DNA from 2 places in the Nostoc sp. 'Lobaria pulmonaria (5183) cyanobiont' genome. Region 1 is predicted to be linked to the other one. Evidence: predicted binding sites of a transcription regulator. Region 1 holds the regulator's gene; the other holds the start of a gene.
What was found. The regulator NtcA, encoded in region 1, controls nitrogen genes in cyanobacteria. The targets are predictions, from matches to a motif close to TNTGTANNNNNNNNTACANA.

Region 1 (7,861 bases):
CTTGACCTTTGACGTGATATGTGTCGCCTACGCCTAAGAGTTCATTGAGGGAACCAGAGCAAATTAGTTCACCTTGAGCGAGGATGGCAATGCGATCGCAAATCTGTTCTACTTCACTCAGAATGTGGCTATTAAAAAAAATTGTTTTACCAGCAGCTTTGAGCGCCAGAATAATTTCTCGCATTTGGTAGCGTCCCACTGGATCGAGACCAGACATCGGTTCATCCAGAAAAACTAAATCTGGCTCATTAATTAATGCCTGTGCCATACCAACACGCTGTAGCATTCCTTTGGAATAGCGACGCAGGAGCTTTTTACGGGCATCGGCTTGGGATAAACCGACTAATTCCAGTAGTTGGGGAATCCGCTGGCGTTGGACACTTTGGGGAATTTGGAATAACCCAGCAGCAAGCTGCAAAAACTCCCAACCAGTGAGATAGTCATACAAATAGGGATTTTCTGGTAGATAGCCAATATGTTGCTTAACACTGCGATCGCCTATTGGTTTACCCAACAACGATCCCCGTCCAGAGGTGGGATGAATAATTCCCAGCAATAATTTTAAAAGGGTGGTTTTACCAGCACCGTTAGGCCCCAGCAACCCAAAGGTTTCGCCTTTGTAAACTGTTAAAGAACAGTTTTTGAGAGATACTACTTTTTGATTTAGCCAAAAACCAGTGCGATAGACTTTTCGCAACTCAGAAGTTAGGACTACTGGCGGAATGTCTGTCGTATTAAGTTGAGAATTAGGGTCATCTGCAACAGACTTCATCTCGGTTAAATAACTATTTATCAGCTTGGTATTAATTAAAAATTACCCAGTAGGCTGATAATAACCATCACCAAGCTGTGTGTCAATTATCGTGAACTGAGGACTGGGGATTGGGGACTAGGAAGACAAGGGTAGAGTTTTCCCGATGCCCAATGCCCAATGCACAATATCCAATTTGACTCCTTTCATAGAACTCCCTTAGAACTGGGAATTAAGCCAGCACGTCGGGGATCAATTTCCACCGCCAGCCGCGTTGCTCTTGCAAAGGCTTTAAATGTCGCTTCAATAATGTGATGGGAATTAATACCATCCAATTGTCGAATGTGCAATGTCATTTGACTATGGTTCACCAAAGCCACAAAAAATTCTCGCACCAGTTGGGTGTCATAGGTTCCTACCCGCTGAGTAGGAATTTGCAAGCCGTAGCTGAGGTGAGGACGTCCAGAAAAGTCTAGTGCTACCTGAACTAAGGCTTCATCCAATGGTGCAAGAAAATTACCAAAGCGGACAATACCTTTTCTGTCGCCTAGTGCTTGGTTAAAAGCTTGCCCTAAAGTAATGCCTACATCTTCGTTAGTGTGATGATCGTCAATTTCCCAGTCTCCCTTGGCTTGGACATCAATATCAATCAGCCCGTGGGAGGCAATTTGATGCAACATGTGATCCAAAAACGGAATACCTGTTGCTGCTGTGCAAGTTCCTCTACCATCCAGGTTGATGGTAACTTGCACATTCGTTTCACCAGTGGTGCGGTGAACAGTGGCAATCCGAGGGGTTTCAGTTAAGCGATCGTAGTTTAAATTAATTTTGCTGATTTGCATAGGAAATTGGACATGGGGAATAGGGCATGGGGCATGGGGAATGAGAAATGGACAAGAATTTTACTAATACTCAATTCCCAATGCCCAATCCTCAATGCCCCATGCCCAAATTATCTTACATTCCCATAATTTCATATCCTGCATCTACATAGAGAATTTGTCCGGTAATGCCGCTGGACAAATCACTACACAAGAAAGCCACAGCGTTGCCTACTTCTAATTGAGTGACGGTACGTCGTAGGGGAGCTACTTCTTCTACATGATGAATCATATCCAAAATCCCACCCACTGCTGAAGATGCCAAAGTGCGGATGGGGCCTGCGGAGATGGCATTCACGCGAATATTTTGCGGACCTAGTTCAGCAGCCAGGTAACGCACACTAATTTCTAACCCCGCCTTGGCAATTCCCATGACGTTGTAGTTAGGGATTGCCCTAACACCACCTAAATATGTCAGAGTGACGATACTACCTCCCTCTGTCATCAAAGGTTTAGCTGCACCACTTAACTGCACTAGTGAGTAGGTGCTGATTTCTAAGGCGGTGTTAAAGCCAGAACGAGAGGTTTGGCTAAAATCTCCAGTTAAATCGTCTTTGCTTGCAAAGGCCAGACAATGGATCAGAATATCTAACTTTCCCCACTGTTCGCGGATTGTCTCAAAGGTAGATTTAATTTGATCTTCATCTTGGACATTACAGGGAAGAAATAAGCTGGGGTTGAGGGGTTCTACCAATTCTGCAACTTTTTTCTCCATCTTGCCGCGTTCATCCGGCAGGTAGGTGATACCCAGGTTTGCTCCGGCTTTGTGCAGTTGTTGGGCAATGCCCCAGGCGATCGAGCGGTTATTGGCAATACCTGTAACAAGGGCATTTTTTGCAGTCAGATTTAGCATAGAAATTGTTAATGCGATCGATCATTAGGAGCATACTAGAATCTGAGGCACGTTTTGTCTTTGTTTTATACAGGATTGACAAAAATGAATATTGCTAACGGTGTTTACTGTGAGAAAAATCTTGATTTTTTATAAAGATATTCTCAAGATATCTTTATTTGTTCTTCAAAAAACCTTTTGAATACAGCTATTGGAACTACTTATCAACAATTAGTAGCTGAAAGGATCAACAATTATGTATCATTATAAACAAAGAGTTATGAAGAGATTTGTTTGAGTATAGGAAAGTACAGAAAGGTTGACGGTGCTTTATTCATTTTTCGGGTGTATTCTTAGGTAATCAGTTTTTGTTTTTCCGGCATTGGGTAGGGGAAGGGAGATGATCGTGACACAAGATAAAGCCCTAGCAAATGTTTTTCGTCAGATGGCGACCGGGGCGTTTCCGCCAGTTGTGGAAACGTTTGAACGCAATAAAACGATCTTTTTTCCTGGCGATCCTGCCGAACGAGTTTATTTTCTTTTGAAAGGTGCTGTTAAACTTTCCAGGGTGTACGAGGCAGGAGAGGAAATAACGGTAGCGTTGCTGCGGGAAAACAGTGTTTTTGGTGTATTGTCATTGCTGACAGGAAATAAGTCGGATCGGTTTTACCATGCGGTTGCATTTACTCCTGTGGAATTACTGTCAGCACCAATTGAACAGGTAGAGCTAGCACTCAAGGAAAATCCAGAATTATCAATGTTAATGCTGCGAGGTCTGTCTTCGCGAATTTTACAAACAGAGATGATGATTGAAACTCTCGCTCACCGAGATATGGGTTCTAGGTTAGTGAGTTTTTTGTTAATTCTTTGTCGAGATTTTGGCGTTCCTTGTGCAGATGGGATCACAATTGATTTGAAGTTATCTCATCAAGCGATCGCAGAAGCAATTGGTTCAACTCGTGTTACTGTCACCAGGCTACTGGGAGATTTGCGTGAAAAAAAGATGATTTCTATTCACAAAAAGAAGATTACTGTGCATAAACCTGTTACCTTAAGTAGGCAATTCACATAAAAACAATTGGAGAAAGGGGAGTCGGCGCGTGTTGTATTTTGAAAGATGACACTAATAGCTAGAGGTAAATCTAAAATTGAATAATTTCAGCTATTGCCAATTTCCACTTCTCCACAGACAATGCTTAAAAGTAGTAGGCTGTATCTGGAAGGATTTCGGTAGCTAAAGATGACCACCGGATACATCCTCATCGCAGCAATTTTGATTCTGGGAGGCGTAATTGCCACCGTGGGCGATCGCATCGGCACACGAGTTGGCAAAGCCCGCCTCTCACTTTTTAAGCTCCGTCCGAAAAACACTGCTGTACTAGTAACAATTTTTACTGGTGGTTTGATTTCAGCATCAACTTTAGGGATTTTATTCGCTGCCGACGAAGGCTTGCGAAAAGGAGTCTTTGAGTTAGAGGATATTCAAACAGACCTTAGACAGAAGCGGGAACAGCTAAAAACCGCAGAAACTCAGAAAAGTCAGGTAGAGAGTGAGCTAAACCAAGCAAGAATTGCCCAAGCAAAGGCACAACAAGACTTGCAGGCAATTAATCAATCCTTGCAGGCGGCAAATGCCAAACAGAGGCAAACACAAGCTCAGTTGAACCGCACAATTAGTCAGCAAGCCCAAACCCAAACTCAACTCCAACGCACTCAAGGTCAGCTAGATCGGGTGGTAACTCAATACCAAAAAGCCATAGCTGAATTGCAAAGTGTTTACGACCAGAGAAAGGCACTACAGGCGGCAGTTGAACTACTGAAGACAGAACGTCAAAGACTGTATGCCGAAGCGAAAAAAGCCATTGACGAAGCTAAAACAGCAATTGAAAAACGCGATCGCGAACTTGCTAACCGTCAAGAAGCCATAGAACAGCGCGATCAAAAAATTGCCCAACTGGATCAACTAATTCAAAAACGTAATGTAGAAATTACAGCACGAGAGCAAGTGATTGCCAAACGAGAATCGCGCCTCAAAGAATTGGAAGCACAACAGGAGGAACTAGAACAGGAAGTTGCCAGGCTGGAAAAATATTATCAGTCCTACCGCGACCTGCGTTTGGGTAAGCTGGCCTTAGTTCGCGGTCAAGTTCTGTCCGCTGCTGTCATTCGTGTTACTCAACCTGCTGCTGCTCGTCAGGCAGTGGTACAACTTTTACAAGAAGCCAATCGCAACGCCAACCTTGAATTAAGCGAACCTGGTGCAAATCCTGCAAATGTAGAGCTACTGCGTGTGACCCAGGATAGAGTCGATCAATTGAGCAAGCAGATTGGCGATGGTAAAGAATACGTCGTGCGAATTTTCTCTGCTGGTAATTACGTCAGGGGAGAAAAGCAGATAGAATTTTTCGCGGATACAGCCCAGAATCAACTAGTTTTTTCAGGAGGCGCGGTGCTAGCTACGACTACTGCTGATTCCAAAACCATGACATCTTATCAGTTACAGCAGCGCCTAGAAATACTGATTTCTGCTTCCCAATTTCGTGCCCGTAATGCCGGAATTGTCGAAAATGTCCAAGTAGAAGGGACTTTTCTGCGCTTTGTCAGCCAACTAAGACAGTATAATCAACCCTTGGAGATCAAAGCGATCGCAGCAGAGGATACTTATACAGCCGGGCCATTGAGAGTAAAATTGGTGGCAATAGTTAACGGAAAAATTATTTTTAGTACTTAAAAAATTATTTGTACGCTGTTATTAGTAAGATTTAAATATATTGAACAGCAGCCAAAATAGTTGCTGTAGCTGGATTTTTTATTTAGCAGACACGACGCGAACATTTCTAATTTTTAATTTTTAATTTATTATGAATTTCCGTGAATTTTCACCAACGCAACCAGTCATCTTGGGGTTTGATCCAGGTCGAGATAAATGTGGTTTAGCGGTGATGGGACTGGATCGGCAACTGCATTATCATCAGGTCGTGCTAGCAAAAGAGGCGATCGCTACCATTGAGACACTGCGTCAAAGGTTTCCGATCTCTTTGATGGTCATGGGCGACCAAACTACAGCCAAACAGTGGAGAGAGAAATTATATCAAGAATTGACAGAACCCCTGAGCATTATTTTAGTGGATGAGCGCTACACAACCTTAGAAGCACGCGATCGCTATTGGCAAATGTTCCCGCCCAAAGGGTTAATAAAGCTATTGCCACAGGGTCTACGACAGCCACCAAGACCCATAGATGACATTGTTGCCATCCTTTTAATCGAAAGATACTTAAATCGCCTCACTGAATCAGCAGCCAGCCAATTTTAAATTTTTTCTTCAATCCAAAATCTAAAATCCAAAATCCAAAATTGAATAACTCCTAAGTTTTAAAGTTCCGCCCGAATCGTAAAAGCATAGTCTCCTCCAGGCTCTAGCTGGTAATCTTGTTGCTCTAAGAATCGACCGAGGGGTTCTTTGATCAAGGCGCGACCTTGGGAAGGCTTGACGGCAAGTTCTCCCCGGCGAAAATGCCACTGGAAATGCCACTCAAACTCACCTGCACTCACTTCGCCCTCAAGGAAGCCGTGTTGCCAGGATTGGCGGGTAATTCTGACATGGGCAATGGTTTCTGGCAGACGTTTTGCACTCACAATGCTTTATGCCAAGTGTGGAATAACAGCCGATGATGTAGGCTATTTATTTTATTTACCAAACATATCTTAATTAAACAAACTGACAAAGTGGGTATTTGTAGTTGACTAGGTTGTGTTTATGAGCAAAACTACTTCACTATCCTGAAGCCGCACCACCGATAGGTAAGCAAGCTACGCGTAGCGTCTTTTAGACAAGGGTTAGTGAGTCTTCCTTCGAGGGTCACAGCTAGTCGTAGAGATTGGAAAATAAATCAAACGAGAAATGCTAATTTTTTCGTTGCTTCTAGCGATCGCACTTCAACTACTGGCACATTTGAGCAATCGTTTCCATTCGCAACGTGAAGCAGTCTCTACCGTCAATAATCAAATTAGCAGTCTTCAACCCTCCTGTCACAATTGCGTCATTGAAGGTTTTAGTTGCGAAGCCCACAGTATATCTATACCGCAAGATAGCTGTTTTTTGAATCTATATGTACTGTAAAAGTTGGGCAAAAGTATCTGGGGTATACAATAAATTAAAAACTACAGATAAAAAGGTTTCGTGACTTACGTATAGACCCTTGTACGATCAGGCAGTGTTGCAAGAACAACTATGTCGAACAGCAACGTTTAGAAAAACAGGGGGAATGTCTGGTGGGGTCTTCAGAATAAACTAAAAAAGCGGCTTTTTATAAGTTAGTAGTACTAAGTGCATTTTCAGAAATAACTTTATAGATTTTGGTATTTTTTTTGTTTTTACTGCCTAAATAATTTGTCAATAATGATTTAGGTATAACTATTATTTATTACTATTTGTCTAATGCTCGATTCCCTAACTCAAGTCAGATGTGCGCTTACTATTAAAACCGATATTATATATATTAAATGTAAATTTCAGTTTACGTAATGAGGTAAGTAATGGCAATTAAATTGAAAGTTCCGGATATTAAAGGTGATGAGTGCGCCAAGAAAATAACTAAATCTATTCTGACTATGGAATCTGATGCCAAAGTAGACGTGAACGTTGATACTAAAACTGTAACTGTAGATGCTGCGGCTTCTGAAGAGTCAATTAAACAGATGGTTCAATCTGCTGGTTATACTATAGAGGGCTATTAATTAAATTTCTAAATTTTCTAATAAATTTAGATGAAATGATTTAGCCAACACAATTGCTTAATGATATTTACGTCCGTTTTACGGGCGTAGATATTAATAACTTACTCTACTTCATCGCAAATATTCCTCCTTTTACAGCAGGGCAAACCTGAATGAAAGTTAAATTCGTCAAGAAGCAATCGAATATAACTTTCAGAAAATTAAATGCTAACTCTCGTATTAATAATCATTATTAGGTAGAAATTAGAGGCAACCGACGGTTGTCTGTCAAATAACGTGGTATTCCCACGCCTAGCCAAAAAAGAATTATATTCACTTATCCTCAAGTCTAAGTACTAGGGAGGATTTATGAGGAATAACGAACTGATAGATAATTGGGGCAGAAAGCTATAGCTAGAAGCATGGAAACCAAACAGCTAGGAAAAACTGGTATTTTTGCGAGTGCAATTGGTTTGGGTGGTATGCCCATGTCAATTTCTAATCGCCCTCCAGAATCACAATCAATCCAAGTTATTCATCGTGCCTTGGATTTGGGTATTAGATTTATTGACACTGCCGATTCTTACTGCAAAGATGAGTCAGATAAGCACCACAATGAGCGGCTAATTCACAAGGCACTTAGTAGTTACAAAGCTGATGTTAGCCAAGTGATTGTAGCA
Region 2 (7,861 bases), 1.4 Mb from region 1:
CTGTGCCCAGCGTACTGCAAAGAAACCTAACCCCCAACCCCTTCCCTATAAGGGAAGGGGAGTAAGATTCAAAGCCTCTCTCCTCTTAGGAGAGAGGTTTGGAGAGAGGTAAAAGTGAATCACCAACTGATCACCCTAAACCCAAAAAATTTGAAATCAACGGCAATAGATTGCTGCACTGTTCAACCAACTTTGTGGCACTGGGTAAACTAGAAATTGTCCCTTTTAAAATCTTTATAGCCGTTTTCGCCGCCTTTTGCATCGCCCCCTCTTGAGGACTTTTCCCCGCTTCTGCTAAGGCTTTCACTTGTTCTAATGCCTCAGCTTTATCTTCTTGAGGTAAGTTTGTATCAGCCTCAATCGCTGCTTGCAATTGCGTCAACAATTCCTTAATTCCCGGTTTCTCTGGTTCGGGAGACGCTGGTAACTGGTTGATAGTATTTGTTACCGTACCGCTAATATCACCCAAATTTAAAGCTTGTCCACTGGCATTAAAATCTCTGCCAACGCTGCCAATTTCAATTTTGCGGCTGGCATCATTACTGTTAGTCATATTTTTATTCTCAACTTTATTGTCAACTTGAACATTAATCGGTTTATTAGCTAATAATTTTACAATCTCTGCCATCTCTCCACTTTGTTGGCGATAAACGACTATTTGCTCATCTTTAGCTTGTAATTGTGCTTTATATTTTTCTTCTACAGCTTGCAATGTCAGCTGATAACTTTGTGCAAAATCACTATGAATCTTTTCTTTATCAGCACCATCAGGTACACCAACCTTAACGACTACTACACCATCACCTTTATTTTCAATACTCTGTAGGGCTAATTCTGTGTCTTCATTTTGATTTTGTACTGTTTGGAAGGCGTTAACAAAAGCTTTCCAGTTGATACCATCGCGGAAAATTAAATCAACAGTATTTAAAACTTCTTCAAATAGCTTGGTAAATTCTCCTGGTTGAAATTCGCCACTACTAGGACGGCGTTCGCGGTCTTCTGTTTCAGGCTTGGGATGTTCGAGAAGATAAATAAAGCGACAATCTATATTATCTAATTTGCTTGTACTTTCAATATTCCACGCTTCTACACAAGCACCTGTCATTTGGGCGCTGGTGAAGTTAGTACCTACAGCTTGAGCTAAAGTTAGGTTTGCCCGCTCTAAACAAGCGCCTTGGAAGGTGGCTTCTGTAATATCAACATCTTTTAAATTCGCTTCTTTTAAATCTGCACCTATCAGGTTAGCGCCTTTCAGGTTTGCACGAGCATAAGATTTTCCTCGACCATTACCAGTGACGAGTAATTTTATAACAGCTAATTTAGTTAATATGGTGTCGTCAACTCTGGCAAAGTCAAGTTTTTTTGCTTCATAAAAACGGGTGCGTGTTAGGTTTGCTTTTCTAAAATCTGTGTTTTTCAGGGTTGCACCAGTAAAATCAGCATCGGTTAAATTGGCATTGTGGAAGCTGGTTCCACCTGTCGCAGCAAAGGCGAGAGCAAATGAGCGAATCCAAGCATCTTTTTCATCTCCCATTAAACTACGCCAGCCAATGTAAGCGCTAAATAATGTAAAGGCTCCGGCGAAGGCTCCGGCAAAGGCTCCGGCGAAGGCTCCGGCAAAGGCTCCGGCGAAGGCTCCGGCGACGGCGACGGCTACGGCTGCGGCTCCGGCTACGGCTGCGGCGACGGCTACGGCTGCGGCTGCGGCGACGGCTCCGACTCCGGCTGCGGCTCCGGCTACGGCTGCGGCTGCGGCTCCGGCGAAGGCTCCGGCTGCGGCTGCGGCTCCGGCTGCGACTCCGGCGACGGCTTCGGCGAAGCCTCCGGCGAAGGCTCCGGCGAAGCCTCCGGCGAAGGCGAAGGCGAAGGCTCCGGCGAAGGCTCCTAAACCTGCTGTTAAACCCTTACGAATAGTAATAATACAAAAAACCAGTATCCAAATTAGGGAAACTATCCCGATGATGACGTTTTGAGTGCTTTTGATATCTAAAATATATGCGACCAATACACCAACTAAGATTGAGAAAAACCCTGATATTCCCGATAGCAGCCACGAGGCTATAAGCAACCCAATAGTCCAACGTCGCTGTAGTCCAGCCTTACCACCTGTGAAGTCAGCATCTTTAAGAATCGCCTTGGTAAAGTTTGCCCCTCTAATATCTGCCTTGCTAAAGTTGGCTCCAGTCAAGTTTTGACCTTTAAAAGAGCGACCTCGGAGATTTTGACCGGAGTAGTCTGGCGGCATAATGGCGTACTAATTTGTAATTCGTAATTAAGAAAGTCAGATTAAATCTGGGTTTGGGGGTTTGAATTTGGTGACGGATTTTAGAGAATTGGTATCACTGAGATTTTATACAAGTTTGCTATGCAATATTTCGGATTTTGGCAAAATAAGGAAAATACAAAAATTTTGGATGCAACACGCGGTATAGGCGCATGACTGCGTACCCTTACCTTTGAATGCTTAAGGTATCATCAGCAATATTGAAGTTGGTGTCACCATACTTAGCCTGTAGTTATCAATATTGCAACTGTAGCAGTCTCACAACTTACGGGAGCGGCTCCCGAACTTATGGGAGCAGTTCCCGAACTTATGGGAGCGGTTCCTGAACTTATGGGAGTGGCTCTTGAACTTATGGAAGCAGCTCCCGAACTTATGGAAGCAGCTCCCGAACTTATGGAAGCAGCTCCCGAACTTATGGGAGTAGCTCCCGAACTTATGGGAGTAGCTCCCGAACTTATGGGAGCGGTCTACTTTGCAACATTACTCACTAATTGCGGTGTTTCAAGTTCTGCTAATTATTCGGTCATAATACAGGAGCGTAGGCGCAGCCCGTCGTAAACATCCCTTTACCAATACCTTTGAGAAATTGTTGAACGAACTTTCGCTTAGTAGAATCAATATCGTTGCTTAAGAGGATGTTTGAAAAGTCGTATTGTCGGTATAAAAAGTTCTAGATCCCCCTAAATCCCCCTTAGAAAGGGGGACTTTGATTCCGGTTCCCACCTTTTTAAGGGGGGTTAGGGGGGATCTAAAAGTGCCTAAAATCACAGTGAAATACTTTTCAAACAACCTCTAAGTAAGGATGATGAGCTTTTACCAGAATTGCCAGAAAACACCCTAAATACAAAAAAAACCCGCCGTAGCGGGTTGCACAACAAAACTATGAACAATGAAAACTTGATTTAGCTGGAATACCTCATTTCAGCTTCCAGTTGACGAATTAGCTGTTCGTCGCCTTTTGCTCTGGCTATTTCCAAGCGATGCTCTAGGCTTCTTTGAATATTGGCTCTGTGAGCTTCTCGTGATTTGCTTATGCTTTGTAGTCTATTTTGATTCATAATGATTACCTGGTTTAATTTTTCAATTTATGTCTTGTATTCTTAACATAGCACATATTTTGTAGCTGTTGCTACAGAAAATATATTTTTTATATAATTTTACCAAAATATGTCTAATAACCAGATAGATCAACAACCACTCGTGACTTTACTGAGCGATTTCGGCGATCGCGATGTTTATGTAGGCATAATCAAGGGAGTCATAGCCCAAATCAACCCCAGATTGACGTTGGTAGACTTAACGCACCAAATTCCGCCGCAAGACATCGCCGCAGCCAGGTTTAGCCTGATGAATGCTTATGCTCATTTCCCAATGGGGACAGTACATCTGGCAGTAGTAGATCCAGGTGTGGGAAGCAAGCGACGAGCGATCGCAGTAGAATTTACTCAAGGGTTTTTGGTCGGGCCAGATAATGGTATATTCAGCGGCGTACTTAGTCAAAGTCTGGCGATCGCAGCCGTCGAACTTACAAATCTTAATTATTGGCGAACTTCTCAACCAAGCAAGACTTTTCACGGTAGGGATATCTTTGCACCAGTGGCGGCTAATCTTGCTAGTGGTGTGCCCCTTAAACAGCTAGGACAAGAAATTGATCCAGTAAGTTTGGTAAACCTGGATATAGGCAACTGCAAGCAGACAACAACTGGTGTAGTGGGTTGCATTCAATATATTGACCACTTTGGCAACCTAGTGAGTAACATTCCAGCGAGTTACGTGCAAGGCAAAAATTGGTATGTGCAAGTTGCTGGATTGAGTGTACCAGGCTGTGAAACTTACAGTGACGTCAAAGTGGGAGAGATAATAGCTTTAGTTGGCAGTCACGGCTGGGTAGAAATTGCTATTAATTGCGGAAATGCTCACTCACAATTACAGATTAATTTACAAGATGCACTAGAAGTCTTGTTTTTTTAAGAAAATCAGACAAGTGAATATTGCTAAAGTTAAGACAGTGAAAAAATACCAGGCTGCAAAGTGCCTGTTACTGATGTGTGGCAAAGGCAAACAAAGGGGAAAATTCTAGATATAAAACGGAGGTTGGGCAACTGCACACCACTTAAAAAGAAGCATTTTCATTCATCGTAGGCAGTGCGAATCTGACAAAAATTTCCAGAAAGCAACTGCTGAAAGACGTAAGTTTAGGAATGGTGACATGAAGTTCACCTTATTGCTCATAATAATAAAAGTAACCCTTGAGCAATTTCCTGTTGTACTCTACTAGAGACTCATAATTATATTCTTAACTATGACTACACAAACACTCTCTGCACCAGAAGTTTATCAAGGTCAGTTTGGGGAATTTACAATTACTCAGAGCGATCGCACTGGTGTAATTATCTATCGCGCTGGCTTAATGGTAGCAGCACTAAGCTTTGCGATCGGCAGCGCCTTGATTTTACTCAACAATAACCCAACTGTTGTAACTGCACTTACACCTCTATATGCTTGTTTCAGTCTCGCTCTTGGTGTAAGTTTATTTACCATCCATATCTACATGGCATCACTGCACCGAGCATTGCAAGTTTTTTGGGCGATTGGTAGTATCACATCAGTGATTCTGGCAATCACTAGTAGTGAACCTTTAGCTCTTGCTGTTTACAATCAGCCAATTACCTTATTTGGGGTTGGTTTTATTTTCGTAGCTTTGACAGGTATTTATTTTAAAGAGGCTTTTTGCTTCAATCGGCTGGAAACCAAAGTATTAACCCCAATTGTACCGCTACTGTTGTTAGGACATTTGGTGGGAATTTTACCAACTCAGGGAGAAGGCATTTTATTAGGAACTTGGGCAATATTATTTTTAGTATTTGCCCTCCGAAAGACAGTACAAGCAATTCCTGCTGATATTGGAGATAAGTCTGTGTTTAACTACTTGAAAGAACAACGTTTAGCTAAGGTTTAATGCGGAGAAAAAATCGTCGGTGTCAAAAATTTCCCAAAATCAAACTAACCAAACGCCAAGAAATGTGGACACTTACGGCTCAAGGGTGGGCGATTGCGATCGCTTTGATTGTTTACTTAATATTTTTCACTATTACTCATGTACACTCATTTCTCGCCGTAACTTCCCCGATACAATCAGCAGAAGTATTAGTTGTTGAAGGATGGCTACCAGATTACGCTATAGAAAAAGCTTTGACTGAATTTAAAAACGGTTCTTATCATCAAATAATTACTACTGGAGGTACATTAGGAAGAGGAAGTTATCTTACCGGATACAAGAACTTTGCAGACGTGTCGGCTGACACTTTCATAAAACTCGGTTTAGAAGCAGAAAAAGTAGTAGCTGTTCCGACACCTTTTGTGGTTAAGGATCGTAGTTATGCATCTGCTGCTGAATTTGAGCGTTGGCTATCCAATTCAAATTTAAAGATAGAATCGATTAATCTTTTTTCCTTGGACGTTCATGCCCGTAGGAGTTGGTTTCTTTTTAAAAAAATACTTACCCCTCAAATTAATGTTGGTGTGATTGCTGCCACAACGCAAGATTATAATCCAAACAAATGGTGGGGTTCTAGCGAAGGTGTGCGGACAGTTCTTGATGAAGGTATAGCTTATCTTTATGCACGGTTTTTGAATTGGAAAGCCTAACAGTGATACAGCATAAATATCGGTTTCGGCAGCCATTTAATTTTGAATTTTAGATTTTAGATTTTTCAGTCAATCCAAAATCCAAAATTCAAAATAATATTACTTACCGAGGATTTGTAATAATGCTTGCCGATAAATTTTCAGACCCTCTGCATTCAGATGGTCGCCATCACTGGTCAAATTTTCTTTAAGAACATTATTTTCATATAATGGTGCTAGTCCGGCTGCGGCAACTGGTACTTTTTCTGTTTCAGCAACTTGATTAATCAAAACATTAATTTGTTCAACTCTAGCAAGTGGGGCTGCTACAGTTGGATCTGAGCTTGCTGCAACTGTCGAATAAAAAGCCGGAATCAGAAAAATCTCTTTAGTTCCCATTGTGCGAAGAAGTGCGATCGCCTCTTGGAGATTTTTGCTAAATAACTCATCACTAATTTTATACAAAGCATCATTTCCACCTATGGCAATAATGGCTTTTTCGCATTTAACCTTGGTAGGAATTAAACTTTTGAGTTGTTCTAGTAACGAGATTGTACTCAGACCATTTAATCCAAAATTAAAAGTACCACTCCCAAGGGTATTGCCAAGTCCAGCCGAAATAGAATCGCCAAATAAGCAACCTGAGAACTGTTTATCCTGGGCGGCGAGTGTCTGATATTGCAGTGCAATTTTCCCTAAAGGTGAAGAACTTACGTCATCTTTCGGCGGCGCATCAGCAGAACTAGAAGAGAAATTTGCCATACCCGCTAGCTTCTGAATTTTTGACACATCAACAACTAATTGATTACTGGGATAGGCTTGTAGAAAGCTGGTTATTCCTAGACCTTCTGGCGATCTTGCTCCGATGATAATGGCCGATCGTAGTGCTTGTATACTAGCTCGATCGCGACGAGCGATCGCACCAGAAGCAAAAGATAAAATTTGCTTGCCCATTCCTGTATTTATCAGCTTATCTAAAGCCACAATATCAAGCGACATTTTCACCTGAAGGGCTTCTTGGAACTTCTGTTTGTCCTTAGGGCTGAGGTAATGTAGAAAAGATTGCAGATCGGCAGAAACCTTTTGTGTCTCGCCATAGTTGCGTATATCTGCCACCGGGATCGATTGCTCAAACAATCCGTACCTGACAGTAACTTTTTCAGCGGCCAAACTAGGTAACAAACCAAGTCCACTATGCACCAGTAAAAATATTAAGCACCCAGATAGGCTTATTAGAAGACGATAGAAATATTTCATCACACAAGATAAGAAGATAGATAGTCAATAGTTAATAGTCAAGAGTCAAGAGTCAAAAGTCAAGAGGAATTGGGAAAGAGGAGGCAGATCGCCCAGCGTGTCGTAGCGTAGATAAGGCAGAAGTTCTTTGTAGAGACGGCGATTCATCGCGTCTCTTGCTTTAACCGAACAGTATTGCCCCCACTCCATCAACAGCCAACCTCAATTTGGGAATACTCAATCCAACAGTGTGAGGATAGAACGGTGGTAGAAGAAAGCGCATATTGGTTAGCTTGGGCGCAAATTTCGGGAATTGGGCCGGTATTACTGCGACGGCTACAACAGCATTTTGGCACGCTGGCAACAGCTTGGAACGCTACTAAGGTGCAGTTGGGAGAGGTGGAAGGTTTGGGTTTCCAAACACTAGAAAAAGTAGTACAACAGCGATCGCGTTTGCATCCAGAACAACTATTCACTAAGCACCAACAGGAAAACTCCCATTTCTGGACACCAGCAGATGCAGATTATCCTCGTTTACTGTTGGAAACTCCCAGTCCACCGCCGATTTTGTACTATCGCGGTGAAGTCGAACTCCAAGAAAATCTCGGACAAAAACCGATGGTTGGGATTGTCGGCACACGCCAACCCTCAGAATATGGTATCCGTTGGACTCGCCAAATTAGTACAGCTTTGGCTAAAAATGGCTTTACAGTT

Region 2: NLP_RS29275 (SAM hydrolase/SAM-dependent halogenase family protein) is a predicted target of NtcA. The motif match lies at 3,401-3,420, and genes of this name have one in related genera.

The regions. Positions count from the first base shown of each region.
Region 1 covers NZ_CP026692.1:5,199,306-5,207,166, forward strand. Annotated here, with positions in the region: gene NLP_RS22885 (ABC transporter ATP-binding protein) at 1-772, opposite strand, end outside; gene hisB (imidazoleglycerol-phosphate dehydratase HisB) at 958-1,593, opposite strand; gene fabI (enoyl-ACP reductase FabI) at 1,709-2,485, opposite strand; gene ntcA (global nitrogen regulator NtcA) at 2,865-3,536, shown strand; gene NLP_RS22905 (DUF3084 domain-containing protein) at 3,705-5,195, shown strand; gene NLP_RS22910 (Holliday junction resolvase RuvX) at 5,326-5,778, shown strand; gene NLP_RS22915 (DUF3146 family protein) at 5,838-6,101, opposite strand; gene NLP_RS22920 (heavy-metal-associated domain-containing protein) at 7,002-7,202, shown strand; gene NLP_RS22925 (aldo/keto reductase) at 7,604-7,861, shown strand, end outside.
Region 2 covers NZ_CP026692.1:6,589,555-6,597,415, forward strand. Annotated here, with positions in the region: gene NLP_RS29265 (pentapeptide repeat-containing protein) at 131-2,245, opposite strand; gene pirA (arginine synthesis PII-interacting regulator PirA) at 3,187-3,342, opposite strand; gene NLP_RS29275 (SAM hydrolase/SAM-dependent halogenase family protein) at 3,452-4,255, shown strand; gene NLP_RS29280 (DUF2301 domain-containing membrane protein) at 4,587-5,243, shown strand; gene NLP_RS29285 (ElyC/SanA/YdcF family protein) at 5,243-5,932, shown strand; gene NLP_RS29290 (alpha/beta hydrolase) at 6,032-7,168, opposite strand; gene dprA (DNA-processing protein DprA) at 7,412-7,861, shown strand, end outside.